3 regions of the Paenibacillus sp. Cedars genome follow, and region 2 is predicted to be linked to each of the others. Evidence: predicted binding sites of a transcription regulator. Region 2 holds the regulator's gene; each other region holds the start of a gene.
The links. The regulator LexA, encoded in region 2, represses DNA repair genes until DNA is damaged. The targets are predictions, from matches to a motif close to CGAACATATGTTCG.
Positions count from the first base shown of each region.

Region 1: B9D94_RS18805 (YhjD family protein) is a predicted target of LexA. The motif match lies at 8,775-8,788, and genes of this name have one in related genera.
Region 3: B9D94_RS30620 (ImmA/IrrE family metallo-endopeptidase) is a predicted target of LexA. The motif match lies at 8,970-8,983, and genes of this name have one in related genera.

Region 1 is NZ_CP020866.1:3,714,613-3,724,421, forward strand. It holds gene B9D94_RS18755 (sugar phosphate isomerase/epimerase family protein) at 1-319, opposite strand, end outside; gene B9D94_RS18760 (Gfo/Idh/MocA family protein) at 369-1,454, opposite strand; gene B9D94_RS18765 (Gfo/Idh/MocA family protein) at 1,695-2,795, opposite strand; gene B9D94_RS18770 (AraC family transcriptional regulator) at 2,937-3,755, shown strand; gene B9D94_RS18775 (protein YxiS) at 3,857-4,174, opposite strand; gene B9D94_RS18780 (TerC family protein) at 4,270-4,971, opposite strand; gene B9D94_RS18785 (TVP38/TMEM64 family protein) at 5,488-6,105, shown strand; gene msrA (peptide-methionine (S)-S-oxide reductase MsrA) at 6,192-7,157, shown strand; gene B9D94_RS18795 (DUF2188 domain-containing protein) at 7,294-7,476, shown strand; gene B9D94_RS18800 (YitT family protein) at 7,546-8,238, opposite strand; gene B9D94_RS18805 (YhjD family protein) at 8,822-9,205, shown strand; gene B9D94_RS18810 (YhgE/Pip domain-containing protein) at 9,235-9,809, shown strand, end outside.
Region 2 is NZ_CP020866.1:3,392,090-3,401,898, reverse strand. It holds gene B9D94_RS17195 (methionine gamma-lyase family protein) at 1-381, shown strand, start outside; gene B9D94_RS17190 (MerR family transcriptional regulator) at 464-874, shown strand; gene glnA (type I glutamate--ammonia ligase) at 938-2,266, shown strand; gene B9D94_RS17180 (hypothetical protein) at 2,413-2,829, shown strand; gene B9D94_RS17175 (RNA polymerase sigma factor) at 2,968-3,507, shown strand; gene B9D94_RS17170 (hypothetical protein) at 3,500-4,318, shown strand; gene lexA (transcriptional repressor LexA) at 4,392-5,018, opposite strand; gene B9D94_RS17160 (LysM peptidoglycan-binding domain-containing protein) at 5,194-5,565, shown strand; gene B9D94_RS17155 (DUF896 domain-containing protein) at 5,765-5,971, shown strand; gene B9D94_RS17150 (hypothetical protein) at 6,132-6,656, shown strand; gene B9D94_RS17145 (HAD family hydrolase) at 6,699-7,490, shown strand; gene B9D94_RS17140 (FixH family protein) at 7,762-8,166, shown strand; gene B9D94_RS17135 (cupin domain-containing protein) at 8,267-8,803, opposite strand; gene metH (methionine synthase) at 8,972-9,809, shown strand, end outside.
Region 3 is NZ_CP020866.1:6,386,621-6,396,429, reverse strand. It holds gene B9D94_RS30690 (MarR family transcriptional regulator) at 1-468, opposite strand, end outside; gene B9D94_RS30685 (hypothetical protein) at 518-709, opposite strand; gene B9D94_RS30675 (MBL fold metallo-hydrolase) at 891-1,598, opposite strand; gene B9D94_RS30670 (recombinase RecT) at 1,595-2,551, opposite strand; gene B9D94_RS30665 (AAA family ATPase) at 2,804-4,798, opposite strand; gene B9D94_RS30660 (hypothetical protein) at 4,795-5,016, opposite strand; gene B9D94_RS30655 (hypothetical protein) at 5,075-5,353, opposite strand; gene B9D94_RS30650 (hypothetical protein) at 5,505-5,945, opposite strand; gene B9D94_RS30645 (helix-turn-helix transcriptional regulator) at 6,227-6,742, opposite strand; gene B9D94_RS30640 (hypothetical protein) at 7,056-7,370, opposite strand; gene B9D94_RS31225 (hypothetical protein) at 7,384-7,527, opposite strand; gene B9D94_RS30635 (helix-turn-helix transcriptional regulator) at 7,528-7,797, opposite strand; gene B9D94_RS30630 (helix-turn-helix domain-containing protein) at 7,952-8,377, shown strand; gene B9D94_RS30625 (hypothetical protein) at 8,409-8,765, shown strand; gene B9D94_RS30620 (ImmA/IrrE family metallo-endopeptidase) at 9,000-9,809, shown strand, end outside.

The DNA.
Region 1 (9,809 bases), 320 kb from region 2:
CAGGCACTTCCAGCTTCTCTGCAAGCTCTACCGTTTTTACATACACATCGTGGAACTCTTTAGCGATTGCCTTTTGCGGGTGGAGCGGATTGCCGTGACAGCTCAGTGCGCTAATGATCAACCCGCGGGACTCTACCGCGTTCTTGAAGTTTTTCAGTGCTGTTTCATTTTCAAGCAGCTCTGCAGGGTTGCAATGTGCATTGCCCGGGTAACCGCCAGTTCCAATCTCAACCGCTTTAAGACCCTTGGATGCCACATAATCCAAAGCATCCTCCAGCTTACGTCCGCTCAGCAATACCATAAATACGCCTAATTTCATTGTGTACCTCCTGGTTTTTCATTTTGTATTTGTATTTCTTGTCAGGTTCTTAATTATCGAAATAAACGGCTTTTCCTGTCTTGGCTGATTCATAGATCGCTTCCAGAATCTGCGTTACCACAAAAGCCTGTTCCGGCTTAACAACAGGGTCTTTATCTTCAATAATGGCTTCAATCCACATTCTTGCCTCGCGGTCTGCGTCGCTTTCCTTGGAACCGGAGTAGAACGCCACACCGCCAGCATTCAGATCCACTTTGGTTTCATACAGTCTGCTCATTTTCTCCCCGTTAATGCGCAGACCGTCCTTCATGTCAGCTCCGCCTTCAGTACCTGCCAGAACGGCCTTGGCTTCGCCAGTCTCAACAACGTTAAGCGCCCAGCTGGATTCCAGAACAATCGTTGCACCGTTCTCCATGGTGATGAATCCGAACGCTGAATCCTCCACCTTGAATTCCTTCGGATCCCAAGGACCGAACGCATTCGCAGCATTCTCACGATGTCCCAGCTTATGGAAGGTTGATCCAAGCACACTCTTCGGCTTGTAGTTGTCCATCAGCCACAGCGTCAAGTCCAGCGCGTGGGTACCGATATCGATCAGCGGTCCTCCGCCCTGCTTCTCTTCATCAAGGAATACGCCCCAAGTCGGAACGGCACGGCGGCGGATGGCAAGTGCTTTACCGTAATAAATCTCGCCGAGCTCGCCTTCTTCACAGATTCCTTTCAAATACATGCTATCGTCACGGAAACGGTTATTGTAACCGATGGTAAGTTTTTTTCCGGTACGCTCTGCAGCGTCCAGCATCGCCTTGGCTTCAGATACCGTCTTGGCCATTGGCTTTTCGCACATAACGTGCTTACCGGCTTCCAAAGAGGCTACCGTAATTTCAGAGTGGGAATCGTTTGGCGTACATACATGGATGACATCAATACTGCCGTCTTGAAGCAGCTCTCTGAAGTCCGTATATACTTTGGCACCTTCGACTCCGTACTCATCGGCTGCTTTTTGCGCACGCTCTTCTACGATGTCGCAGAAAGCTACCATTTCTGCCTGTGCCTGCTTCTTCAGGCTTGGCATATGCTTGCCGTTGGCAATTCCCCCGCAACCGATGATTCCGATCTTCAATGTTTTCGACATGTCCATTTCCTCCCATACGCATCTGTTAATTTTGGATACACTCCAAATATTATTGCAACGCTTTCATGCGGATTGCTGCCAAGAGTTCATTCCTGCCAAATCCGTCAGAAGCTGGTTTGCAAGTACTTCATAACCAGTTTACAAGAATAGAAGCCGGGCTGCCAGTTCGCTAAAGGCTCATGGATACATACGAGAAAACCAGGACCTGCCTGCTCGCCATTCAGTCACTCACAGTGCCATTTATTCAGCAGATTCTGCCTGCTGCGGCGATGGAAGTCTGCCATAACGGTATGTGCTTTGCAGAACAATATGTCTGCCTTCAAGCGACGACTGCTGAAATGACTGCATGATCTCCAGCACATGATAAGCCAAGCGAGCGCTGACGCGGTGGTCCTTCTGCTCATGGATCGATTGAATCATGTCATCAATGCCCAGACCCCGCTCATTCTTGCCGCATTCAAATACAGGATCCAGCAATTCCCACTCTTCGGAGCCTGGTTTACGAAGCTTTACCTCTCCATTGAAGAAATTGGGATCACCCAAACTAAGACTTCCCTGGGTACCGTAGATTTCAAGCCATGGCAGTCCAGAACCGCCGAAGATATCAAAACTTGTAATCATGGTCGCAATGGCACCGTTCTCAAAATCCATCGTTCCGGCTAAATGCGTCGGTGTTTGCACTGTTATCGGTTTTCCCTCCAGCGGGCCGGAGCCGACAACGCGGTCGGGAATCTGAATGCCTGTGGATGCGCTGATCCGGCTTGCAGGACCCAGCAGCTCAACCAAGGCCGATACATAATAAGGCCCCATGTCCATCATGGGTCCTCCACCCGACGCGTAGAAAAATTCAGGATTCGGATGCCAGGCCTCCGGACCGGAACCCATCATGAATGCCGTAGCAGCGATAGGCCTGCCAATCAGGCCGGATTCAATGGCCGCTTTAGCCGTTTGTACACCGGATCCCAGAAAAGTATCGGGTGCGCAGCCGACACGAAGGCCTTTTTGATCCGCAAGATTCAGCACACGGCGGCCTTCATCAAGGGTAATAGCCAGCGGCTTTTCACTGTAAACATGCTTACCTGCTTCCAGGGAGGCAATATCAACATTGGCGTGGCTTGACGGAATGGTCAAATTAATAATGAACTCAATATCAGTCTGTGCGAGCATCTCCTCAACGGTATACACGTTCGGGATGTTGAACTCATCAGCTTTCGCTTTCGCGTTTTCGATAATAAGGTCAGCACATGCCACGATTTCAACCCAAGGGCTGTTCTTTAAGTTCGTGAAGTATATGCCGCTGATGTTTCCGCAGCCAATTATACCTGCTTTCATTTTTTTCATCGCTGTCACTCCTTGAGTGTTTAGATGTGCTCTAGACTAGTACAATGGTATTCTTTTATGCTTTCGTTTAAAATGAAGAATATGATTAAAACATGAACAATCTGGTCATTATTTTCTTATTCTTCAAAGGGGACTTTAGCAATGGATTCAAATCTTTCCAACCAAGTCGTAGCAGCAGATTTCTCTTTTCACCGCAAACCTTTCAAGATGTCCCTGGCGGACGGTTTTGATACCTACTTAATGCGATGGCAGACCGACGGAAAATGCCGCGCGAAAATCGATGATAAACTATCGCTCGTTGAGGCCGGAGATCTGTTGATTTTCACTCCCGGACAGCCATACGAGCTCCGAATTGATGATGAATACAACGCTTTGGGAGAGTTAACCATTGAAAGCGGGGATTATCATATTTTTTTCAAAGGGCCTTGGGCTGATGCATGGTGGAATTCGAAGAAACGGCCCACCAAAATCCGTGTTCCGCTCGAAGAACGCTACCTGGGTCTGTTCAGGCAAATCCTGCTGGAGCAGCGGCGCGTATCCGATCCTTATCCGGAAATCTCCGATTATACAGTGCGCATTCTGTGCCTCGAAGTGGACCGTCTGCTGTCGGAGCAGCCTTCGACGACGCCCAAGACGTATCTTGCTTATCGCATGAAGAATTATATTGAAGAGAATGCCTCCTCGATGTTCAAGCTGGAGGATGTTGCCGCCCATGTCGGGATCAGCGTCTCCCGTGCGGTTCATCTGTTCAAGGAGGCATTCGGTACAACCATCATGCAATACACCATGGACGTGCGTCTGAGCATGGCCAAGGAACGGATTGTGTTCAGTCCTCTTTCGCTGGAGGATGTAGCCGAAACCTCCGGCTTTGCCAACTACACTTATTTTCACCGTGTTTTCCGTTCGCGATTCGGTGTTTCGCCTAAACAATTCCGGATGGCCAGCCGAACGTCAAATTAATGAGCCATTCTGACCATAAAAAAGCGGGTCGACCAAGGTTTTCTCCTTGATAGACCCGCTTTTGCCTAAGATCACATGTAAGATATGCCATGAGTTCACGCTTACTTCTTATCGGCACCAAATGTGGCTACTGCCTCAGAGACAACGATCGCCAAATCCTCGTTTCCGAATAATGACAGCACTCCAAGCAGGGTCTGATCCGGTATCTCACCCGCTTCTTCCTTAGGCACCGTTAATGCCAGAACCCGGGTCAACTGATCGTTGGCGGGCTGACTCGGATATGCTTTGCGGTAAAGTTCGGCTGGATCCAGACCGTGATTCACGCACCACTGGGCAAATACGAGGATCATCATATCCTCATCCTGGCGGTACGATTCCGCAATCCGTTCTTCCATGGATTTTCCGGCTGCTGACTCCATGTAATAACTCCTCCTCATGCGATGGGAACTTCTTTGTCGTTCCTTTCGTCCATGAAGATATTATACCGCTTATTGCACCCTATACAAAACCAAAGCTAATCGACCATCTTTACATGGACCGGATTCCTCTTCGCTTTGTCCTCATTCTTCTTCTTCATCCAAGTTCCAACACCAATGATAATGGCGATGACCAGAATTTCAAAACCGTACTTCAGAAAGTCATTTGAGAACCAGTCATGAATCATGGGCTCTGCTACGATCATCTTCGATGCTGTCCATGCAAGCACCGCTGCACCGATGGTAATAATGATTGGAAAGCGATCTGTCAGCTTCAGGATAATGGTACTGCCCCACACCATAATGGGAACAGAAATTGCAAGTCCGATAATGACGAGCATGAAGCTTTCACCCGCTGCTCCGGCTACCGCAAGGACATTATCGAGTCCCATCATGGCGTCCGCGATAATGATCGTACGGATTGCTGCCCACATTTGGTTGCCGGCAGATATTTCATGCTGTTTCTCATCCACCAGCAGCTTGTAAGCGATCCACAGCAGCGCAATGCCGCCGATCAGGCGCAAGCCGGGAATCATTAGGAGCTGTACAACGAGAAGTGTAGCCACAATCCGAATGACAATCGCACCAACGGTACCCCACAGGATAACCTTCCTCTGGTCTTCTTTCTGGACATTACGAGCCGCAAGTCCGATAACAATGGCATTATCGCCTGCCAGCACCAGGTCAATGAGGATAATCGACAGCAGTGCCGTCCAAAATTCCACCGACATCAAATCCATGCTTCTCCCACCCTTTCTTTGATTTCTTTTAGGTTTCCACCTGCGAATGCCCTCCATCCAAAAAAAATGCTGTTACCTTAATTTATAAGGTCTACAGCGTTTTTTGAACGCAAAAAGAGACCTTCACCTCATTCATAAATAAATCAGGCAAAGGTCTCGCTAAACAACAAATTCGTTGCCAATAAAGCCGGGGATGATTAGTCCCGTCATGACGACTTTATTTATGATATAGAACTTATGAGTAATCAGCAGAGCTGACTAAACCCTATATCGCAAGAAAACCAAATCTTGAATCGCGGTCACTCATCCTTGAAAAAGGCCACGATATAGGTTTTCTTATAAAGCTACTCCCCTTTGGGATATTCAATTTTACATATTATAACATATGGAAAATCGCTTGTATATTCAATTTTTTCCATAAAGTCATAGTCTCTCCGCACCGAAAATCGGGCAGAATTCCCGCTTTTTTGCTATTATTATGCTATTCAGCTTTATCATGCAAAGCGAGGAGACATAATGAAACGATGGTTTATACCGGCAATTTATGCTGCCGTCCTGGCATTAGGTTTTACATACAGAGCAGAAATCATGGACTGGCTTCGAGGAGAACCCTCGCTCTTCCTGATGGTGATGCTGGCCACGCTGCTGGCCCTGTTCCCCATTGCACCCTACAAAGTCGTAATCGCTGTACTCGGATACGCTTACGGCACGATCTGGGCTGCAGCTATTTCTTGGTTCGGCACAACGGTAGCCGCCATTCTCCTGTATGCGGCAGTTCGCGCACTGTACAAGGAGAACGGCAGGCGCTTGCTGGGGAAATATGCGGCTGCAGAAATGTTTACCACAGCGGTGGAACGCCGTCCGTTTCAAGCCATATTGCTCGCACGGCTGCTGCCCGTCATACCGCAGATGGCCGTCAATATCTATGCAGGGGTGGCCTCCATTCCCTTCTGGACATATACAGCTGCTTCCGCCATCGGTAAAATCCCTGCGATTCTCCTGTACGCTTGGATGGGCAGCGGACTTGCCGAGCATCCGGCAATATTCGCTGCCATTGCTGCAGGACTCATGCTGGTAACCGCTCTAGGCCTGGCGATATTCCGCCGCCTGAAGGCAAGGAAACATGAAGATTGAGCAATATTTTGGTTTCGCCAACCAAAAATGATTATAATAATAATAAGACTTACATTTATATTGTTATTACGACGGAGGGATAATATATGAGTAATCGTTCAAACCCAAGCGAATTGGCTACCTTTGCGGGAGGCTGCTTCTGGTGTATGGTCTCTCCCTTTGATGAGCTGCCCGGCATTTTGAATGTTGTATCCGGCTATACGGGCGGACATAAGGAAAATCCGACCTATGAAGAGGTGTGCTCTGATACAACAGGCCATTATGAGGCCGTGCAAATCACCTACAACCCGGAAGTGTTCCCATACGAGAAGCTGCTTGAACTCTTCTGGCAGCAAATCGATCCTACCGATGAGGGCGGACAATTTCATGACCGCGGCTTGTCGTATCGGACCGCTATTTTCTATCATACAGAAGAACAGCGAGAACTGGCAGAGCAGTCGAAGCAGGCTGTAGCGGCCAGCGGACGATTTGATGGACCGATTGTAACGCCGATTATTCCGGCCAGCACCTTCTATGCAGCCGAAGAATACCATCAGGATTATCACAAGAAAAATCCGGGCCACTACAAACGCTACCGCAAAGGATCCGGCCGCGAAGACTTCATTGACCAGCACTGGTCCGATCCCGTCGATACCGAGGATCTGAAACAGCGTCTTACGCCGATACAATACGAAGTAACTCAGAATAATGCGACCGAACCTCCGTTCCACAACGAATTCTGGGACCATCACGGAGAAGGAATCTATGTAGACATCGTGTCGGGCGAGCCGCTCTTCAGTTCTACGGACAAGTATGATGCCGGCTGCGGATGGCCAAGTTTCACCCGTCCGATTCGCGAATATAACATCAAGGAAAAAATGGATCTCACCCATATGATGGTCCGCACCGAGGTGAGAAGCAAAAAAGGCGACTCACACCTCGGTCATGTATTCGACGACGGCCCTGGACCCAATGGACTTCGTTACTGCATCAATTCAGCGGCACTGCGTTTTGTTCCGAAGCAAGACATGTTGCAGGAAGGCTACGGCGAATATTTGCAGCTGTTTGAATAAACAGGAACATCCAAAGTACATTGTCCAATCAACGGACAATGTACTTTTTTTATGGAGTTAGAGTGTTTATTCATTTTTATAGGACAGGGTAATAATACAGTACATACTGAATCCAATGAAATGGAGGGATCGCAATATGCCTTGGAGCAAAAATGATTATCCGCCATCGATGAAAAATCTGGAGCCCCGTGTGAGGAATAAAGCGGTGGAAATAGCCAATGCCTTACTGGAGGAAGACTACGATGAAGGTCGGGCCATCGCAATCGCCACCGCCAAAGCGCAGGAGTGGGACGAAAATCACCCCAAAGAGGGGAAGTAACATCCATCCCTGACCGCATACTAAAGAAGCTCACCCTGATGCGGGTGAGCTTCTCTTAATGGGACCGTATTATGAACGGCCGCTAACGGTATGCTGTGCTGCCTTCGGAGTAACCGGAGTGCTTGGGGCACGGACCGCCTTCCGAAAAGGTTTCTTTTCCGTTTTCTCGGTACCGTACGTAACTGTGATCGTGATCACTTGTCCGGCAATCGATACGGCTAATATGGTGTATAAAGTCTCAACCAATGGCATGTAGAATAGCGATAATAGCAGTACTACGGCATCCATCAGGAAAAACACCGTCCCTACCTTAAGCCCGCTCCACTCGCTGAAGAGCACGGAGATCACATCGTCTCCACCTGTTGCCCCACCGAATCGGAGCACAATACCGGCTCCAAAGCCTGTTAATAAACCAGACAGCAGCGCGGCTGCCAGTAAATTATGGCCCAAATCAATCACGAGCGTAGAATACCGCTCTATTAATGCGTAAAACACAGTGAACATACTCGCTGCAACAACCGTATTGAAAATAAACTTCCGGCCTTTGATAAACAAGGCAACGAGCAGTACCGGTATGTCCATCAGGATCATACTTAATGCCGGCGGAATATCGAGTGCATATTTGCCGAGCAGCGCAAGGCCAACAAAGCCGCCTTCGGTTAAATGATTGTGAAAATTAATGTGATAATACGTAAAAGCCATTAAAAACGTTCCGAACAACATCGCCGACATGGTGATAATTGTGTTTTGTCTTTTCCTCATACAGGATCCCTCTTGTCGTAGTAGATTGGTCAGACATAGGCCAATCTCTACACTGAGGAAACCTGGAGGAGCTCATCCTTCGAACCATAGTTCCCATCCTTTCGTGAGAGACCGTCCTTGTCTTCAGACGTCCGACTTCGCTCTACGAAGGAAGCTATGTGTATGAGAGATCATATCGTTTCCAAATCGTCCTTTGGGGATTCGTCCTTCGGGGACACATGGTATCCTGATCCTTTCTTTCTCGTTATAGTTAACTGCTAACATTATTATAACACAGATTGCAGGCTAGCTAAACAGCCATCGGTACTCATTGGAATTTACTGGATGAACACTTGTGTGATGCGGTACATCATCACCCCCAGGAAGATACGCTCTGCCTAAACATCGGCTTACCATGGATTACATGAACATCAACATAATTGCACACTCAAGTTGAATATCCATCCACTCTATTCATGATATGTACGCCTATATCGTGAACATACCAAAAATTATACATTGCGCGAAGCATAATCCTCGAATACGATGTGTATATTAGAACATATGTTCTTATACGTATTTCATTTATGAGGAAGTGTTACTTATGAAGCCTTCAACTCCTCCACTGCCCTCTGAAGAAGACGAAGCATTGATCAGAGACTATCTCCTGTACAACCTGCTCCAATCGCTTCTTAAGCGGGACATTCAAATCCTGAAGACCCTTAGTCTCAAAATGGCAGACCTCTACATTTTAAATTTGCAATACATGCAAAAAGGGAATTCTGATCATGCCTGGTCGGTTCAGCAGCAGATGAGGCAGCGCGGTATCCGGATTCAGAACCAGAGCCTTACCGCAGAAGATGGGGTGCAGGTGCTGTATCTATGCCGCGGATATGAACGCAGGCTGCTCAGCGACTGGGCCTCTCTCAAGGAAGCAATAAAGGAACAGCTTGTTTCGTATCTTGGCACGGATTTGGCGGCATACTAGCTCCAACTACGTACAAGACAGGAGCTTTCATGAAGAATATTTTCCATATTTATTCTACTGATTTAAATAGAATCGTTCGAAACTGGGCTGCAGCCGTCATCATCACCGGGTTGGCCATTCTCCCTTCACTATATGCCTGGTTTAATATTGAGGCCTCCTGGGATCCCTACGGCCAGACTTCGGGGCTGTCCATCGCTGTCGCCAACTTGGATAAAGGAACCACCCTGCGCGGCGAACCGATCAATCTGGGAAAAGAAATCGTGGAGTCTCTCCATCAAAATGAAAAGCTGGGCTGGCGGTTTACGGAGGATAGCGAGAACGCCATTCAGGGGGTAAGGCGCGGTAATGATTACGCGGCCATTGTCATTCCGGAGGACTTCTCTGCCCGTATCGGCACGGTGCTTAGCAACGAGCCTGTCAAAGCCCAGATCCTCTACTATACGAACGAGAAGATTAACGCGATTGCCCCCAAAGTCACGGCACAGGGCGCATCCGGCGTTGTCGAGGAAATCAGCAAAAACTTCATCAAAACTGCCAACGGGACCATCTTCGAGATTTTTAATACGCTCGGGATTGAAATCGAGAACCAACTCCCTGCGATTAA
Region 2 (9,809 bases):
AAGGGCAGTGTATATGCTGCTGCGATGTTTGAGGCCGTAGGATTTACAACCAAGCCGGGCTGGCAGGACGAACGGACGGATTTGATCCAGGCCGTTTCTTTTACCGGACCGGATCACTTGATCGCTTTTGTTCAAGGGATTCAGCGGGCAGCGGCAGTAGACAGTCATGTGGTGCCTGAGCCTTGGGATATGCCTGGATATGAGCACCCGGTAATCATGGCTGCAGGCACGTTCATTCAGGGAGGAAGCCTTGAATTATCGGCAGATGCACCTATCCGATCTCCATACATTGGTTATATGCAAGGGGGTCTGACGTACTCTCATGTTAAATATGGGGTACTTATGGCCCTTCAAAGTATGGAAGATCGTAAACTATTGTGAGTTATCCTTACATGCGGTTGACGTAGCTGATCAGGAAATGTACAATAGGATCAGAATAGACCACTTGGAAGGTTGATGAGATATGGGTGATGAGATTCGGAGGAATATGGCGTTATTTCCGATAGGCATCGTTATGAAGCTTACGGATCTGTCTGCCAGACAGATACGCTATTATGAGCAGCATAATTTAATTGTCCCTGCCCGCACATCGGGCAACCAACGCCTGTTTTCCTTCAATGATGTGGAGCGACTGCTAGAGATTAAGGCTTTGATTGAGAAAGGTGTTAACATCGCTGGCATTAAGCAAGTTATGAACCCTGTCACAAAAGAGTCTGAAGAGGCTACCGTCATTACTCCTGATACGGAGAACAGACGCCGTGAGATGTCAGAGTCGCAGCTGCGTCGTTTGCTGAAGCAGGAATTGATTACCGCTAAAAGACCGGGTCAGGTTTCATTGATTCAAGGGGAATTATCCCGGTTTTTTAATAAATAAGGATTGCCATGCTGTAATTCTTCATTCACATTACTAGTTTTTATTTAAAAAGGAGAGGATAAAGTGAGTTATACCAGAGAGGACATTCTACGCATTGCACAAGAAGAAAATGTTCGATTTATCCGCTTGCAATTTACAGATTTGCTTGGAACGATCAAAAACGTTGAAATTCCTGTAAGCCAGCTGCCAAAAGCACTTGATAATAAAATGATGTTTGATGGTTCTTCCATCGAAGGTTATGTACGTATTGAAGAATCCGACATGTATCTGTATCCGGACCTCGATACTTTTATGATTTTCCCATGGGTATCCGAGGATCGTGTTGCGCGTTTGATCTGCGATATCTATATGCCTGACGGCACTCCATTTGCCGGAGATCCGCGCGGTATTCTGAAGAGAGCTTTGGAAGAAGCCGAAGAGATGGGTTTCACTTCCATGAATGTAGGTCCAGAACCGGAATTCTTCCTGTTCAAGACTGATGAAAAAGGCAACCCAACCATGGAGCTTAATGACCAAGGTGGATACTTTGACCTGGCACCAACGGACCTTGGCGAGAATTGCCGCCGCGATATCGTGTTGACGCTTGAAGAGATGGGTTTTGAGATCGAAGCATCTCACCATGAGGTGGCTCCTGGCCAACACGAAATTGACTTTAAATATGCGAGTGCTATCAAAGCAGCCGATCAGATCCAAACCTTCAAATTGGTAGTTAAGACGATTGCTCGTCAGCATGGTCTGATTGCTACCTTTATGCCGAAACCACTCTTTGGCGTGAACGGCTCTGGTATGCACTGCAACCAATCGCTCTTCAAAGGCAACGAGAACGCGTTTGTTGATGAGAGTGATGAGCTTGGCCTGAGCGTAACTGCTCGTAACTACATGGCGGGTATTCTTAAGCATGCACGCGCATTTGCTGCGATTACGAACCCTACGGTTAACTCGTACAAGCGTCTCGTGCCTGGTTACGAAGCACCCTGCTACGTAGCGTGGTCTGCAAGCAACCGCAGCCCGATGATCCGCATTCCTGCATCCCGTGGCCTCAGCACACGTATCGAAGTGCGTAACCCGGATCCAGCAGCTAACCCATACCTCGCTCTTGCTGTAATGCTAAAAGCAGGTTTGGATGGCGTTAAACGCGAATTGTCCCTCCCGGCTCCAATCGACCGTAACATCTATGTGATGACGGAAGAAGAGCGCATCGAGGAAGGTATCCCAAGCTTGCCGGCAAACCTGAAGGAAGCGCTCAACGAATTGATTCGCAGCGAAGTTATTTCCGACGCACTCGGCGATCATGCGCTGGCGCATTTCTATGAGCTGAAGGAAATCGAATGGGACATGTATAGAACACAAGTTCACCAATGGGAACGCGATCAGTACATTACGATGTATTAATAGAGGAATCCCCGCTGCTATATCGCAGTGGGGATTTTTTTGTTTAAGTCGGTGTAGGTGTGGCAGCGCCGACTTGTCATTCCAACTACGCTTGATTACAATAACATTACCCGAAATCAAAGGAATAACCGTAGAGGAGATTATAAATGGCCGTACTTAGGGACCTCCATGAAGAGGGAACTCGGGTTGAATACCGTTTTATATCACGAATACCTGGTGAGAATGAAGGATGCCAGATCCATTTCAAGTTTTTTAAAGCGGATCATTTAATTTATGATTTGAATTTTGGTTGGACCAACCTGACGATTCGAAATTATATTAGAGTTAAGACAGAATTTCCTCTTGATAGGCTTAATTCATTTAGTCTTAATGGTTTATTTATGTCTTTTGAAAAACATTTATATCAATTGGATTGGAAAGAAACAGATACGGCAGGAAGTTATCAATTGGGTTTTTACGGATCTGAGCAGGATTTTAATCTTACTGCTGATATAGAATCCGTAAGAAGATTTGGTTCTGAATTTAAATTGGATTGGGACCAGGCTCCTTTAACGACTGAGTAACATAATCTTTAGAAACCAGATAACATTAACCGGGAATGAAGGGGATCTACTCCATGTGGGGGAAGATGCCTTTTTTATTTATCAAAATTAGGGAACTTTTACTCGCTTCAATGACTCTAATTAGATGAGGTGAATCGGTTGGAGCTTGAATACGTAACACAAATGTCGAAGATGGATACACAAACCTTGAATGAAATGATGAACCAGTATGGAAATGATATATGGAATTACGCCTATTTTTTGACCAAGCAACATGCTCTTGCTGATGACATTGCCCAAGAGGTTTTTATTAAGGCCTATTATGGAATACATACGTTTCGTGGGCAGTCGACGTTAAAGACATGGCTGCTTACAATTACAAGACATACGGCGTTCCGGCACAAACAGGCTTTTTTCTTGCGGAAAGTGACCTTGCAGGACAAGCCGCGTCTGGATGACCAGAGCCGGTCAGCTGAAGCGGAATATATGGAAAGTCAGTATACGGATGAGATATGGAGGATGATTATGAGTCTGCCAAGAAAGTTCAGGGAGGTGCTGGTTCTAGATCTTTACTACGAAATGCCGATCACTCAGATAGCGGAGCTTCTAAACGTAGCGACTGGTACGGTTAAATCCAGGCTGTATCGGGCGAGAAAAAAAGTGCAGAACATGTTAAAGGAGAATTCTGGTTATGAATGAGGAAAAGCCTGATTGGTACGAGCGAGCGCAACAAGGTCCTTTTCAAAATGAACCATTTACCGCCGAGATGAAAAATAAGGTACAGGTGTCATTGACCCAAGGTAGCCATAGATCAAAGCGTCGTCCATATTTACGTGTTGGTATGACTGGCGTGCTATTGTTTGTCACTCTACTGCTATTGATTCAGTTTCCTTGGGGGGAACGTACGGTACAACAGCATACGGCAGGGGGGGGACCATCCCCATCTGTGACGGAGACGATTCGCGCAGAAGGTACAACGGATGAAGGAACGTTACAGGTAGTTGCCATCGATAAGGAAGAGATAACGGAATTAGGAGCTCCCAGCTGTTTCGGACTCGAAACGGATCTGTCGTTTAAAGGGGATTACAAAGTGAAGTACGCGGCAGAGGGGACTTCGGAGGATGTGGTTGTCCTTGAGGATCTCACCTTCATACAACCAACTTCCGCTGCTCTTCAGATGATTCGATTGCCTTTTCAGGAAGCGGATGTGTTCATACTCGCCCCGCAATATAAGGACTGTCACGGAATACAAATCTATGCATTTGCGGTGGAGCATGGGAGTGGTAAGGCGGTGCAGCTGCAATTTGAGGAGGAGTTTTCTAGAGCCAGCACGTCCTATTACAGACCGGGCACTACACCTACGGTGAAAGATAATAAGCTTGTTCTGAAGTCCACGGAGGGTCCAGGCGGGGAAGGTTCGCCTGAAGATAATATGGCTGAGAGAATGTATCAATTAGATCTTAGGCAAAATGCCATGGTGATGGTCTTGCGCAAGGACCGGAAATCTTAAGGATTAAATAACGTAGCACAAGAGGTTACCATCCAACTAAGGAAGGTAACCTCTTGTTCATTGATATATGAAGTTAGTGTACATCCCTAAAGAGACCGATGACTTTGCCGAGAATGGTTACATGATTCAGGCGCAGGGGCTCGTAAGTAGGATTCTCCGGCTGCAAGCGAACGTGGTCCTTCTCTTTGTAGAAGGTCTTTACGGTTGCTTCGTCTTCCTCTGTCATCGCTACTACAATGTCCCCATTGTCTGCAGTTTGCTGCTGGCGAACAATGACATAGTCACCGCTATGTATGCCAGCTTCAATCATGCTGTCACCAACAACAGATAACATGAATACCTTATCGTCGCCTACATAATGCTGAGGGAGAGGGAAGTAATCCTCGATGTTCTCCATGGCGGTAATAGGTACGCCTGCAGTGACTTTACCGACAACAGGCACTCTGGCAATGGTGTGGGTAAACAGATTAGCGCTATCGGATTCTTCTTGGCCAAGCAGTTCGATCGCTCTTGGCTTCGTAGGGTCACGGCGGATCAGGCCTTTCTTCTCCAATCGGTCTAGATGCCCATGGACCGTTGAACTGGAAGCTAGTCCTACAGCCTCGCCGATTTCCCGGACAGAAGGCGGGTAACCCTTGCTACGAACTTCGTTGCGGATAAACTCTAAGATCGCCAGCTGGCGGCTGGATATTTTCGACATGCCGTATCAACCCCATTTAGTAACGTTTGGGAAAATTATAACATAGAACTTCCGTTCGTACAAACATAAGTTCTAAAAAAAGATAGAACAAATGTTCTTTTGGGTATTGTATCAAACAAGTGTTCGTGTTATTATGAATTCATAAGAGAACACTTGTTTGGGAGATGATGATTCCATGTTGAAATACAGTACATACCGTAGTATTTATGAGAACGTTCCTGTGCGAACGGAGAAGTCTTCGGTGACTTGGGTCTATCAATTGAAAACCAGAATGACTTCCATCCCCTTAATTAAACTTCTATTTATTCTGCTGATTGTTGCATCCTTTTGGACGGGGGCCTATTCCGTTTTTGCCGGGGGAATGGAGAAGCCGACAGGTGAGAAGTTGGTCATTGTTCAATCCGGCGATAGTTTATGGCGTATCGCTTCCCTTCATAAACCAGCTGATATGGATACGCGCGTATATATTGATAGTATTAGAAGAACGAACGGTTTGAAAGGTCCTGACATACAGGCAGGAGAGGTGTTATCATTACCGGTGTGGTAATGTAATGAGCAATCCATTCTAACGCATATTGTGTATTTCTAATTACTAATACTCTATTGTTAATGATGGGGAGAACCCATTCATACTGATCATACATTCATATTTATTCTTAATGAGAGTTTGCAAGGGTGCGGTTTCCTTGACAAGCTCTTTTTCACATGTTTAAGTTATAAATGATATTGGAATTGGAGGAGAAGGCATGGATATTGATACTTTGGTGGAACGCATTAATGTATTAGCAAGAAAACAGAAGAGTGAAGGGTTGACCGAAGAAGAGCAGAAGGAACGGGCTGAGCTTCGGGAAATATACCTTAACAATATTCGTAGTAACTTTAGACAACAGCTTGAATCGATTGAATGGGTAGATGAAAATGAAGAAAAAGGCGGCCCGCGATTAAAGCAGTAGTCTATGAAAACTGTCTCATGATCTGATCAGAGGATTAATGGGCAGATAGAAGGATAGAATTATAACATTTGGGATGCCGGTTCATTTGTAGAGAATTGAACACGGTTTCCCAAATTTATATGGTTTAAATCATATTGAAATTGAGTCCAGGGGGAACCATATGTCACGATCATGGGAAAGAAAAGTCAACAAGAATATGTCACAACTCAACAAGCAGCGTAAGAAGCAAGGGCTGTCCTCGTACCAAGGCTCCACCATCTCCGATAAGAGTGATGTGTTTAAAGGACGTAAATACGTTCTGCCGTTAGTGCTCGTTGCGCTTGCCGGGCTGTACGCCCTTCTGGGCACTGCAACGTCTGGGGCAACAGGAGGAAGCAATGATGTGTTGAACTGGGTGGGTGTTAGTTTGTATATTCTATTGGCGCTTATGATTTTCTTGCGTAAGCCTTATTTGAAGATAGAGCGTGCCTCTGTATCCACGATGAAATTCAACCGGGAACGCCGTTTGGCTGTATCTGACATCGAGAAGATCAAAATTGCTTCGGGTTCCGTGGTTATCCAGGGCAAAGGGAAAGCGGGCAATTGGGTGTTCTCACGCATGATGAATCTTTATGATACCAAAGCGATGGGCGAGAGGCTGGAGGAGTTTGCCAAAACTCATCAAATTCCAGTGGAGCATGACTAATCGACAGAGCAGATAACAGTCAATATGGGGAGTGGGAGAGAAATGCCGATAGCTGCAGTGTTATTTGATTTGGATGATACGTTATTGTGGGACGAACGAAGTGTGGAAGAGGCTTTCGAAGTGACAAGCCAAGCGGGGGCAGCGGAAACCGGCGTCAATGCAGCTGAACTGCTGTCTGCGGTCAGGGAGGAAGCAAGAGCGTTATATAAATCGTATGATACGTTTGCTTTTACTAAAATGATCGGAATTAATCCGTTTGAAGGCTTGTGGGCGAATTTTACGGCTGGAGCACAGCCGGAATTCAGGAAACTTCAGGAACTTGCACCCGTTTACCGCAAAGAGTCGTGGCGCCGGGGACTTATTCGCGTGGGTGTGGATAATGAGTCGTTGGCTGAGAAGCTGGCTGAACGATTTGCTTCAGAACGTCGAACAAGACCCTATGTATATGAAGAGACCTTTGAAATTCTGAAGGAATTGCAGGGCAACGTGAAATTACTGCTTCTTACAAACGGAAGTCCTGATCTGCAACAGGAGAAGCTGGATGGCGTCCCGGAGCTGGTCCCATATTTCGATCATATTATCATTTCCGGCGATTTCGGCAAGGGTAAGCCAGATGTCTCCATATTCAAGCATGCACTTGATCTGTTAGGTGTGGAGGCCGATCAAGCTGTTATGGTCGGGGATAAACTGACAACGGATATTAAGGGCGGCAATGCGGCTGGGCTCCATACCGTATGGATCAATCGGGTCGATCGTCCCCATGATCCGGGTATACAGCCGAAGTTTGAAATCAAGCATTTATCCGAACTGCACGGCATTTTGAGGAATTTGTAAATTACAAGTATATAAATATCCATCGATACGTTATCGTACATAGAAACAGTCCTGAAGCAGATTATGCGATCCGGGGCTGTTTTTTGTTGGTTCTGTCGCCTGAGGTTTGTTGTGGATTACCGCCTGTGACAAACGTCACACAATTGTAAGCTGTATGAGATAGAAAAAAAAGGTTAATACGATATAATGGATAGTAAGCTTACGCAGATTGGCATTTGACCATTACGTGGATGAACCATATATAGCATTATATCGTAAAGAGGTGTTAGGCATGACAACGAAAAAGGTGGCTTTGTTTGCAGCGATGGTACTTATGGCTGTTGCGCTTGCTGCATGCAGTGACAGCCAAGCGGAATACAGCGATGATGTGATGGCAGAGCCTATCATTGTAGAACTGACGTTGACGCCGGAGAGCATTCAGGCTGGTGAGAAGGTATTAATTCAAGCAAAGGTGACACAAGCAGGCAATCCGGTGGAAGATGCGAATGATGTGGAATTTGAAGTAACACTCGAAGGTGGAGGCGTACAGGCGAAGGTGCCGGTTAAGCACGATCAGGATGGGGTATACCAAATGGAAAAAACCTTCCCCGATGCCGGAACGTATCGTATCGTTTCGCACGTCACTGCAAGAGGACAGCACTCGATGCCGTTGAAGGAACTCACGGTAACGGAGTAATGGAGTAATGCAACACAATAAAATAAGGCAGTGCAGGATCCGTGAATCGGATGGTTGCGCTGCCTTATTTTATTTTCCTATTCAATCAACCATTGCAGTTTTATTGGAACTGGGGATCCGCTACCGGTGTAGCTACCCATCCGTTCTCTTCAATGAAGAGACGAACTGCGATGATCTGTTTGTTCTCCATCAATGTGAAGAAGTGAGGCGTGTTTTCCGGAACGGAAATGACATCGCCGGGCTCAAGCTCAACATTAAAGTATCCTACATCGTCAGAACCTTTAATAATGAAGATCCCTTTACCGCCGACAATCGCACGGATTTCGTCTTCCGAGTGCGTGTGAACCTCTTCGAATTTCTTCAACAGGTCCTCTATATTGGGCGTTGACTCGGAAAGTGTGATGACATCCCAAATTTTGTAGCCGCGTCTTGCAGCCAGGTCGCGAATCTCTACATCAAAGATGTCCAAAATGCGCTTCTTATCGTCATCACTAAGCTTGAAATTTTCTTGAAGCGCTGCCGGGAGTTTTTCCATATTCCAGTGCTCGTAAACAACCTCTTGGTTATTCAGGAATTCCCGAACATTTTCTTCCCCGGTAATACGTTCGTTCGTATTGCGAATTACAATCTCTGCCATAGCTCTAACCCTCTTTCTCCCGTTGGATTAATATGTATTATAGCCCCCCTCACCGCGTTTGTCATCTGCAAATGTTGATTTGCCCGAGTAACAACGCATATTTCAGCTTTTCTATTGAAAAATATTCTGATACACTAAGATTTAACGTTTTCCGGGGAGGTTTATGAGTTGAACAAGCCTAGCTTACAAGAAGTACTTAAGGAACGAATATTAATTCTTGATGGTGCCATGGGCACCATGATACAGCAAGAGGACCTCTCGGCAGAAGATTTTGGCGGCCCGGAGCTGGACGGTTGTAATGAAATGCTGGTCATTCATCGGCCGGATGTCATTCAGAAAATACATGAACAATACCTTGAAGCAGGTGCAGACCTGATTGAAACGAATACATTTGGCTCAACCTCCGTTGTCCTTGCTGAATATGATGTTCCGGAGCTTGCCAGGGAACTCAACCTGAAAGCAGCGCATTTGGCGCGTGCTGCGGTTGAAAAATATTCTACCCCGGACAGTCCTCGCTATGTGGTGGGGGCAATGGGGCCGACAACCAAGACGCTCTCCGTCACCGGCGGTGTGACTTTTGCCGAGTTGATTGAGAGTTACGAGGAGCAGGCCGTGGCTTTGATTGAAGGAGGGGTTGATGCGCTGCTGCTCGAAACTTCACAGGATACGTTGAACGTTAAAGCGGGGAGCATTGGCATTCGCCAGGCGTTTGAGAAGACGGGTGTTACCCTTCCTATTATGATTTCCGGTACCATCGAACCGATGGGAACCACGCTTGCCGGTCAGAATATTGAAGCGTTCTACATTTCATTGGAACATTTAAATCCGGTATCCATCGGGCTTAACTGCGCTACAGGCCCGGAATTCATGCGCGACCATATCCGGTCTTTGTCTGAAATGTCAAGAAGTGCGATCAGTTGTTATCCTAACGCTGGTCTGCCTGACGAGAACGGTCAGTATCATGAATCCCCTGAGTCGTTGGCCCAGAAGATGGGTGCTTTTGCAG
Region 3 (9,809 bases), 3.0 Mb from region 2:
CATTTCTGTCCGATCACTCCCTGAAATTTGCTCGTGATCGGACATATTTGTCTGTTCACCACCCTCATGATCAGACAATTTTGTCTTATCACTTTCCGTATGATCGGACATTTCTGTCTGTTCATCTTCATGTGATCGGACAATTTTGTCCGTCCACTTCTTCGAATTTCTAACTGAGAGAATCAAACCTCTGGGAGCCCTGGTCACTCGTATGTATTCATGCTGCTCTAGGTTGTCCAACCAGCGGCTCACAGTCTTGTCATTAACCCCGAATCTCTCACCGATCTCTGACAGCTTCATAGGCTTGTTCCTTAGGACGATGCCCCAGACGGTCCCCTCCTCTTGTTTCTCGGATGTCGTGGAGCTTACGCACCAAAGGAATAGCCATATCGCGTTGCCTATGTTCTTATAATGTTCTGGCTCCAGTAATCCGGAGTACATCGGAAAAGGGTAACTGCCTTCGGGCATATAATCATCCCCTGACTAACTACTAATGATTTGACTTACATCCTTGTTTTCATATAGCACGTTCCCTCATAATCCTTTCTTTCCACTCCTTGTCTCCAAGGCATCGGCCTGGTGTTATTTCAAAGTGCCTTCGGCCCAGAACAAAGGAGACAAACTTACCTGAAGACCGTTCGTAGTACATACCGTTTAAAACCGACTGAACGTCCTCTTCGAAAATATCCAACTGAATGGGTTCATTCACGTTTTACGCCCCCTGTCGTCCCGTAGGAACACGATTGGGTATATCACTCGAACAACCGTCCATCCGGGGTATCCTCGAGCGAAATATGCCCTGGTCTCCCTCTTAAATTCCTCTGGATCGGTTTGCATTAGCTTCCAGATCCGATCGCCCATCATACTTCGCATCAAAGGTTGTTCCTCGATCATCGACCAGCCACCCGGACGAGCTTGCCTGTTGTCTCTTGGATCTCTCGCTTGAACCGTTCCTCGTCGCTATTTCCATCTGATAGGTGCAACAGCCAAATCTCCTGAACTTTTCGGGTATCATTGGCTTTCAAGAAATCTTTTACATGATCCAGGCCAAAGTGCGATTTCAGCAGCCGTTTCATTTGCGCTGGGTGGAGGCGGCCGGTTGCCACCCGTTCCTTTACAATGTCCATCGAATAATTGCATTCCACCATGATGTGGGTCAGATCTCGGAAACGGTGCCGGCAGTAGAAGGTGTCCGTAAGAAATACCAATTTGTCGCCGGCTGTATTAGCCAGAAGGAACCCTAGTGGTTCCTCCACGTCATGCTGGATATCAAAGGGTAAGATGTTCCAAGTCCCAATCTGGAGATCCGTCATGGCCTTGATCACCTTTAGTCGATGCCCTGATAACCCTCTGGCGTCCGCCGTTCCTTGACTGGTGTACACGTTAATTCCGGCCTTCATGATGTCCTTGGCAGCCTTGCTATGATCCAGGTGTTCATGGGTGATCAAGCAGCCCGCAATCTCTGACATTCGAAACTTCAAAGCCCGTTGCAGTGACTTGAAAGGAAATCCGGCCTCCAGTAGGAGAGCCGTTTTCCCATCGCTAATCCGGTAGGCATTACCCGCGCTGCTGGAGCCTAGACAGTGAATATCGATCACCAAGACTCAGGGCCGCTGCCAGCCGTCTCCATAGGTGGTACATCACCTGAGAAATCTTCAAAGTCCATCGCTTGTTGATCTCCAGGATCCGGCTTGGATTTAGTACCACTACCTGAAGAAGTTTCCTTTTTGGTTTGGGTCGGCTCAGGTTCCGAATCTGTGTCAATCGGTGGAGTGATGTCAATGACTTCGCCATTTGCATTGGCAGCTATCTCTGCTTCAACTTCTGCTTCAGCAAGAACCTCGTCCTGACGTTGAAAGTGTTTCATGACCAGGCTGCCATCATCAGAAGTGTTCATATAAGCTTTACAGGCACGATTGATAACAGTTCGTTTTGCCATCTCTCCAGGAAACTCATTATGGGTGCTGTTTTCCTTGTCCGGATTCTGTTTTGATTTCTTCCAGGCTTGACGGATCTCTTTCATCGTCATCACCTCGGTGTATTCACGGCCATCCGGCCAGTAAATTGTGCAGTAGGCCCCAGCAATCTTGTCATCATCCATGTTGGAAAAACTCGGCTTATGCTTTGTGATTTTTTTACGGCCACGAACAATTTCAAATTCGAATTCGTCACCATCATAAATAATTTGCGCATCGATTTCTTCTGCCCCAGTTACTCGTTTGGTCACGGCCATCGTGCCAAAGTAGCTGCGCTGAAAGGTTAAATTCTTGCCATATACAATGAAATAGCCTTGTTTCTTGGCTGGATTCAGACCCTGCACAACCATGTCCAATAGGGCATTGGCGATGCTGTCTCGGCTGCAAACTTCCAAAGCCGGTTTATAGTCCTTGGTCTGTACTGATTGAAGAAGGAGCCACGCTGATTTCATAGCGTTCTCTGGACTGTAGCTTGCGGGGAAGTGAATCTCCCCGCGCTCTTGAAATTGCCGAACCTTATCTGCTACTACATCAACTGTGTCGCGCTTTACGAGCGCCAATTGTTGCGTACTCATTTAGATCGCCTCCTAAGATTAATCGTAATATGATCTGTTACAGTGGGGGCAGCCAGTCACCAATTCAGAACCGGCCTTTTCGACTGTGATTCCAGAGGTATATGTGCCACCATTCCATCCGGAATACTCATGTGGTTCATAGATGTTCTTCCTACAACTCCAGCAGTTACCGGATTGGGGAGCAAAGTGAGGGGCTTCGTTCTCCTCACAATATTTTTTCTGAGCTTGAATGCTCTTGATGATGTCATACATTCAAATCGCCTCCTGCATGTTTTTATGAGCTACGACGCGCAGCTTCTTGTCCGCTTCCGAAACAACCAGTCGAATTATCTGAGCGTCTGTGTCGATCAGTTGGGTTACCGATTCGGCGTTATCGATAAAGATCGGTGCCGAGAATCCGTAGTGTTCGCTGAGAGTGTTAATGATGTCCAGTCCTACATTGATCCGGGCGGCATTGTTCAGGCCGCCATCGTACGGCACCCCATCGAAAAGTGTCGTACAGACGTCATTCAGGCCGCCATTTAGTTGTTCCTCGAAAAGACGGAACCGTGCGTACTTGAATTTGTTGTTAATCCTGGACTCGAGCGCGGATACTTTGGTCCGTGTGAACTCTTCCGTAAGGAACAACTCGTGTTCCAGGCGCTCATACTCGGCGGCCAGCTCGCGTTCCTGCTCAGACAACTCAGCGATCCTTTGTTCTATCTTCTGAACCTGTGCGAACTTTTGCTTGTCGGCCTCCAATTCATCAACTTGCTGGCGAAGCACACGAATTTCAGATTGCACCTTGGAAACAGCATCGGCACTTGATGAGCGAAGCTGCTCGATCTCGGCTCGTACTGCCTCAGCTTCTTGAAGTTTTACCTGGTACTCAGGATCATCTAACGGGTTAGCAATCGACATCTGAAGCTCGGTGAGTTTGACGTTGGCCGCCGAGACTTCGGACTGCTTTGCAGCCAATTCCTCATCCAGTGAGAACTGCTTATCCGCAAGATCTTTCCAGGCTTCATTCAGCTTCCTAGATTCTGCAGCAGCAGCTTTGCCATCAGCAGAGATTTGATCAAGCCGGCGCGACTTGTTAAGGTTGAAATCGGCTAGCGCCTTGTCTTGGGCAGCCTGGACCTGATCCTCAGGAAGAGCTTGTCCGCATGCAGGGCAATTAGGGCCGTGATCATGATCATGGATCGGAAACTCAAGAGAATTCGCAGCATCCCACTCTTCCATAAGCCGCTTAATCTGGCTCTCGGACCGTGCTGCTTGTCGCTTGTACTGTTCAATCTCACGTTGGCCAGCAGAAATTCGCGTCTGTAGATCCGATGCTTCGCCGCGCAGTTGCATTAACCGCTCTCGTTGTTCATTAACAGCCTGCAAACCTCCAGCCTGGACACGTTGCTTGATGTCTGTCAGCTCAGCGTTGATTTCGCGCAAGCGAACCTCCTTTAAGGACAATTCTCCACCTGATTGGATCCGCTGAAGCTCGGCTACCTTGAAGTCGATTCTACTGCGCAGCGTGTCGATGTCATCCTGCAGAAGTTCGGCGTCCAAATCGGAAACGTCCGGCATGTCTCGGTGTTTTTCATCAATCCGGGTAGGGATCAGGTTTATTTCTTTTTTGATCTCAGCAAGTTGTGCTTTTATGGTCTGTTTATGTTTTTCGATGCTACGATCCTCCAGGACAGCAGCTAATGGGGTAAGGTCGGGATTGCTGGCGATAATTTCGGCATTCGTCATATCTCCGCAAACATCAAGTAATATTTTGCGGCGAGCTTCAGGCTTCAGCTCCTCGTTGAACTGAGTTGGACTGGTCAGGAGTTTGAAAATATCCTCATTGATCAAGGCAGCAACCTCAGACTTGTACTCATTTTCTTTGACTGGAACACCGTCGACGAAATATTTGTGTGTATGACCGTCAAATACAGATGTAGCCGAGCCTCTTTTTTGGGCCCATTTTTCTAGATACACTTTCCGGAATGTCCGCCGGCGTTGATCAACAAGGAGTACCGCTTCAACCGCGTGATCCAATCCGTGCTGTACCACTTTGCCCTCCTTGTTCACTTCCTTGATCTCAAACTTTGAACGATTGCTGCTATCCTTACCAAAGAGCAGCCAGACAAAGGCATCAAATAACGTCGTTTTTCCAGTTGCGTTATCCCCAAAGGCATCTACATCACCGCCGTTGGCAAGAAGTACAAATTCACGGAATCCCTTAAAATTCCGAAGCGTCAAGCTTTCCAAGATGATTCTTTTCAAGCGATCTCCTCCTTAATGGGCGATTCAGGATATTTCATGTTTTCAAAGTGCTGCTTGATAGTGAATTCTATCTCGGCCAGTTGATCATCGTTCAAGTGAAGCTCTACTGTTCCGCTCTGAGCTCTAACTGACAGGATCGTCGGTGAATACATTCGTTTGGGTTGGACTACTACTTCCAATCGTTCACCGGTTATATCCATCGATGTTGCAATACTCATGGGTAATCACTCCCTCTTGTGTGATTCGCCCCCATCTGTTATAGTGGGGGCATCAAAATTAAATTTTGGCACCAGATGTGACCCGTACCCGCGGGTCATTTTCTGTTTTCACAGTTTCCGCAGGTCCGTCTTCCACGAACTCATGCCACTCTGCGATGATCGGGCAATTTTCAACACTGGCAATAATCTGTTCGTTCTCATCGATGACCCAGAACTCGGATATGTTGTCGTCTCCCACCTGCTTGATCTCAATGACTTCACGACCGTTCACCTCTGTTCCGACTTCAAAAATTCTTGTCGGATTGCTGACAACAGTCAGCTTTTGGATCACTTGCATGGCGTTTCCTCCCTTCATATGTACTTTTCAAGGTGGGCCGGGGGTTGGCACCACCTTGGATGCGTCAGCCGCATCTCTCGACGCCGAACAGGAGAATAGGTTAGAAAACTGTCCGAAGCCGAGAGACAGGGCCGACTGGCCTGTCATACTATTATTTTTGAATCAATCGTTCATAATGTTGTGCGAATGCATACTTGATATCTTCCGGAAGCATATCTACCGCTTCCGCGAATATCTTGTACACGGCAAATGCCTGTTCCATAGCAACAAACTTATTCACACGTTCAACCGCCTGAGAATGCTCTTCAGAGCAAGCTCGTGTATATAGTTCAGATGCTACTGCGTGATCTTTTTCTACCTGCAGGTAACGTTCAGCCAATGCTAATGCAAACTGCTGGATATCTTCTTCAGTCATCTTCTTTGAGTCAGTGGAAATAGATTCTTGCTTTCCGTGTTGATAAGCCGCCTGGATAAGTCCGGCAATTGTGCTGCTTGTCTCTTCTTCCCAACCATTCAACCATTCAAGAACACTAGTTTCTTGGTTCGTGAGCTCTCGACCGATCAGATGCTTAACCCCGATTTTATTAATCATGCCGTTTCCCCCTTGCGCTTCTGACGCTCAGCCGTTAAAATAGACGACAAGAGACTCATTAGTCGTGATCTCAACCGAGACTGCCCTGCCAGGCAGTCTTTTTTCATGCCCATTTCTTTTTCTGCGAATCTGATCATGTTGTTTAAATATGATTCAGCAGATTCTATCTTCCCAGGCAACATTACCTCTGGATTCTTCCGGATCCATTCCAAGTTATGTGAAGCGTTTCTTCCAGCTTCCCTCGCCTCAGCGACTAACTGTTCTCTCAACATTCCGGTTCCTCATTTCATATATTTTTTAGACTTCATAATTGATCGATGCTCTTTCCAAGTAGCAAGCCAAGAGAAGGAATACTCCTTACACAGCACTGCGGCCAGATGGGTCAATGCAGTGATCGCTTCGACCGTCTCCATCAGTAGACGCTGGATCTGTTTCCTCTCTGACTCATCGAGTTGATCGTTCGTCTTGCTGATGGGAGCTTGTCCAGACACCGTGAGTACCTCTTTCACTTCCTCAATGCTCTTGATCAGAACGCTTGCTCTATGTAAGTCCACATTGTTGAGCCAGGGTGCAAAAGCACCGCCGGTTACCTCCCCGGCTGCCGCAATGTAGAGCTGGCCATCATCGTAATGCGTTGCGGTGCTTTGCATGATATCGTTTGGTGGCTTACGGGATCCTTTAATGATCTTGCCAATCGTTGAATTATCAATTTTGGCCACTTTTGCAGCCTGTAATTTGGTCTGGCCTTTACGTTTGAGGACTTCCTCAAGCGCGCTGCCAAATTGTCCAATCGCCATATAAATCTGTGCTCCTTTGCCCAATTTTTGGGGTGATATTGGACAAGGGGTTGCTGTAATATTTAGTTGTGAGCAAAACCTTCCCCCTCGTCATCCCCTTCGCCGCTGGCAGCTGGTACCGCTCCGGCGGCTTTCTTCTATCCTCTTTAAATTTTCTTGTGCTTCCTTCAAAACTTTTTTTCTTTCAAGCTTTGATAGGCTTTCCGGATTTACTGCAAAATTCGGAAGTGACATATCTAATGCGATCTCAACATCTATGTTTTTCAGCAGGCTTCTTGTTACTGTTGCTGAAACGCAGCCTGTTCGAGATGAATTACGAATCCACCGGAACTTCATTATTGCCACCCTCACATAAAATTTGATTGAATCTGAGTGCTTCTGGATCGCCATTTTTCAATCTAGCCTTGAATCTATCAGCGACTTCTTTAGGTGACATAGTCACTATGTTTCCTTCGTTGATAACGATCCCACCATTCTCAGAGAGTTGGATCGCAACAGGGCCAGTAATCGGTCTTCTCTGATTTGATTCAGCAAGTAGCTTGAGAGCAGTATTTCGTTGTTGTTCATTCATAGCTGGATCGATGGAAACGATATTGATATCCAAGGGGATTGCTAAGTTTGTATCCATAGCTCCTGCCTCCTTAGAATTTAATGAGTACATAACGTGTTTTATTTGAATCCGGCCACATGCTGTGCAGAGTCCATCCTTCAGACAACAATTCGTTTACTTTTGCAAAATCATATGTTTCCTTGACTGCTGTTGCTTCTGATAGTTGGTGTTCCATCTAACCCACCTCCTTCCGTTCCGACGTTTCGGTAGACTGAGTTTCGAGTGTTTTGAATTTCAACACATCAGGGTTAAAAAAAATATCTCCTAAAGGACGAGCCAGAGTATCCGATATCTTTTTCATAGTATCTGCACTTGGGTTATATGCGCCCGTCTCAATCTGAGATAATGACGTCCTCTCGATCCCAATGAGATCGGCCAGTTCCTGCTGCGTCATCTTTAATTCCTTTCGTATTCTGGCGATATTATTCCCCAACACCTTACTCATTTGCATCACCTCGCTTGCTGTTTTGTATTTCTAAACAAATAATAAAACACTATGTTTCGAATGTCAACACATGTTTTGAAATTTAGAACAACATCATAGTAATAGGTTGTGTTTTGATATACACAACATTTAAAATTAATGAAGGTGATGCAATGTGAAAAATACCAAGAAGCTTGGTAAATTAATCAAAGAATTGAGATTGAAAAATGATTTATCCTTACGGGATCTTGAGAAAAAATCAGGAGTAAGCTATTCATTCATCAGTTCTATAGAAAATGACAGGTATTCGCCATCAAGAGATAAAGTTCTTGCACTGGCAAACTCCTTAGACGGAGCAGATGTAAATGAATTGCTTCTGTTATCAGGATTTGCCCCAGAAGATAACGTCACTAAAGAACTTGAATATACAGCTCAAGAACAAGCAGAGTTCGAGGAATTTATTAATAACCCTGAACACGGGATTTTCTTTAAAGATTATTTGAGCGCACCAGAAGAACGTCGTGAGGAAATGAGGATAATATTCAAGGCATTGATGGAAAAAGAAAAGGGGCGTAAGCCTGGACAACGACAAGGTGAATAAGCAAATACCTCAGCCGATGAGGATTTAATTAGTGGTGATTACTTTGAATCATGAAGAGATCAGAAAAGGGGTAACCCAATCTCGTGAGAGTGAGTCTGGAGTAAATTGGTTGTTCGGAGAGATAATTATTATTGCAGTGATATCAGGTATATACTTTTCTTCATGGTGGGTTTTCGGAGGGGTTTTTCTAGGTTCGATTATTCTTATGAACATTAAACCACTACGATATTTGTTATTTATAATTCTTTCTTTAGGATGTGGAGTTGTAGGCTGGATTATCGGGCAATGGTTCGACAGCCTAGGTGCTTCAGTTGTCATCTCTGTTATTGCTGCCTTAGCTTCTGGAGGAGCGCATATCTATGCTAATAAATGGTTGAACGATGTATAGGGGGATTAAATAAGAGATCCACGGTAAAAACTGTTCAATTCAATGAAAAATTAGATGACAACTTGTCTGATATCCGCGGTGATGTTCGCGTCTTAAATCACCGTATAGCCGATCTAGAAATGGAAGTCGAGAAATTAAAGAATCGCTAACATTATCTCTGATTCAAAAGCAGCCAGTTACTGGCTTTTCTTTTTACATATTAACCGAACATATATTCCCGTAGGAGGTTGCAACATGTTTAGATATTATGAAACCACTCCGTTAGAACAATATGCAGAGAAATTATATAAAGATTGCGGAATACTTATTCCAAAGCAGCTTACAATCGAAGAACTATCTAGACGGCTGAATGTCTGGGTTCACTACAAAAAAGTCCGGAGTCGTGCGGTCGAAACAACGCCAGGGAGGTATAGTGTTTTTCTTGATAGTAGATTATCTCCTGAAAAACAATGGAGTGAATTCCTCCATGAACTCTGTCATTTACTCAGGCATGCTGGTAACCAGATGGTACTTCCAAAATCATTCACCCAAGCTCAGGAAGATGAAGCGAACAACTTCGTCTTATATGCAGCCATGCCGTTTTTTATGATTTCCCAACTTACTTTACCAGATAACCAGACTGATGCTATTCGTTACATAGCGACCACTTTTAAAGTTCCGAAAAACATCGCTAAGCAGAGACTTGAACAAATCCAGCGAAGAGAATATCAAGGGAAAATACTGAGCGAAACTGCAAAGTTCATGAAAACTCGGAGTCACATAGATTTAGAAGAAACTCCAACCCTGAGTGAAACGACGTTCTATGCATACTTTGACCCAAGTGGTGATTACATCGAGCCATCCCAAATTATTATTCAAGTAGATAAAGAAACCATGCTCTCTCAAGAAGAGCTTATCTTCTCGCTAGATGGACCATTCAAACGAATCGAAGAGAACCAGCTGGAGGCATTCGTCGACTCTAAACCTGTAAAGTTTAATGATCTGGATTACACAAGAGATGGGCAAATCAGTCTTAAGCTGAGCCATCTCGCCAGCAGGTATTAT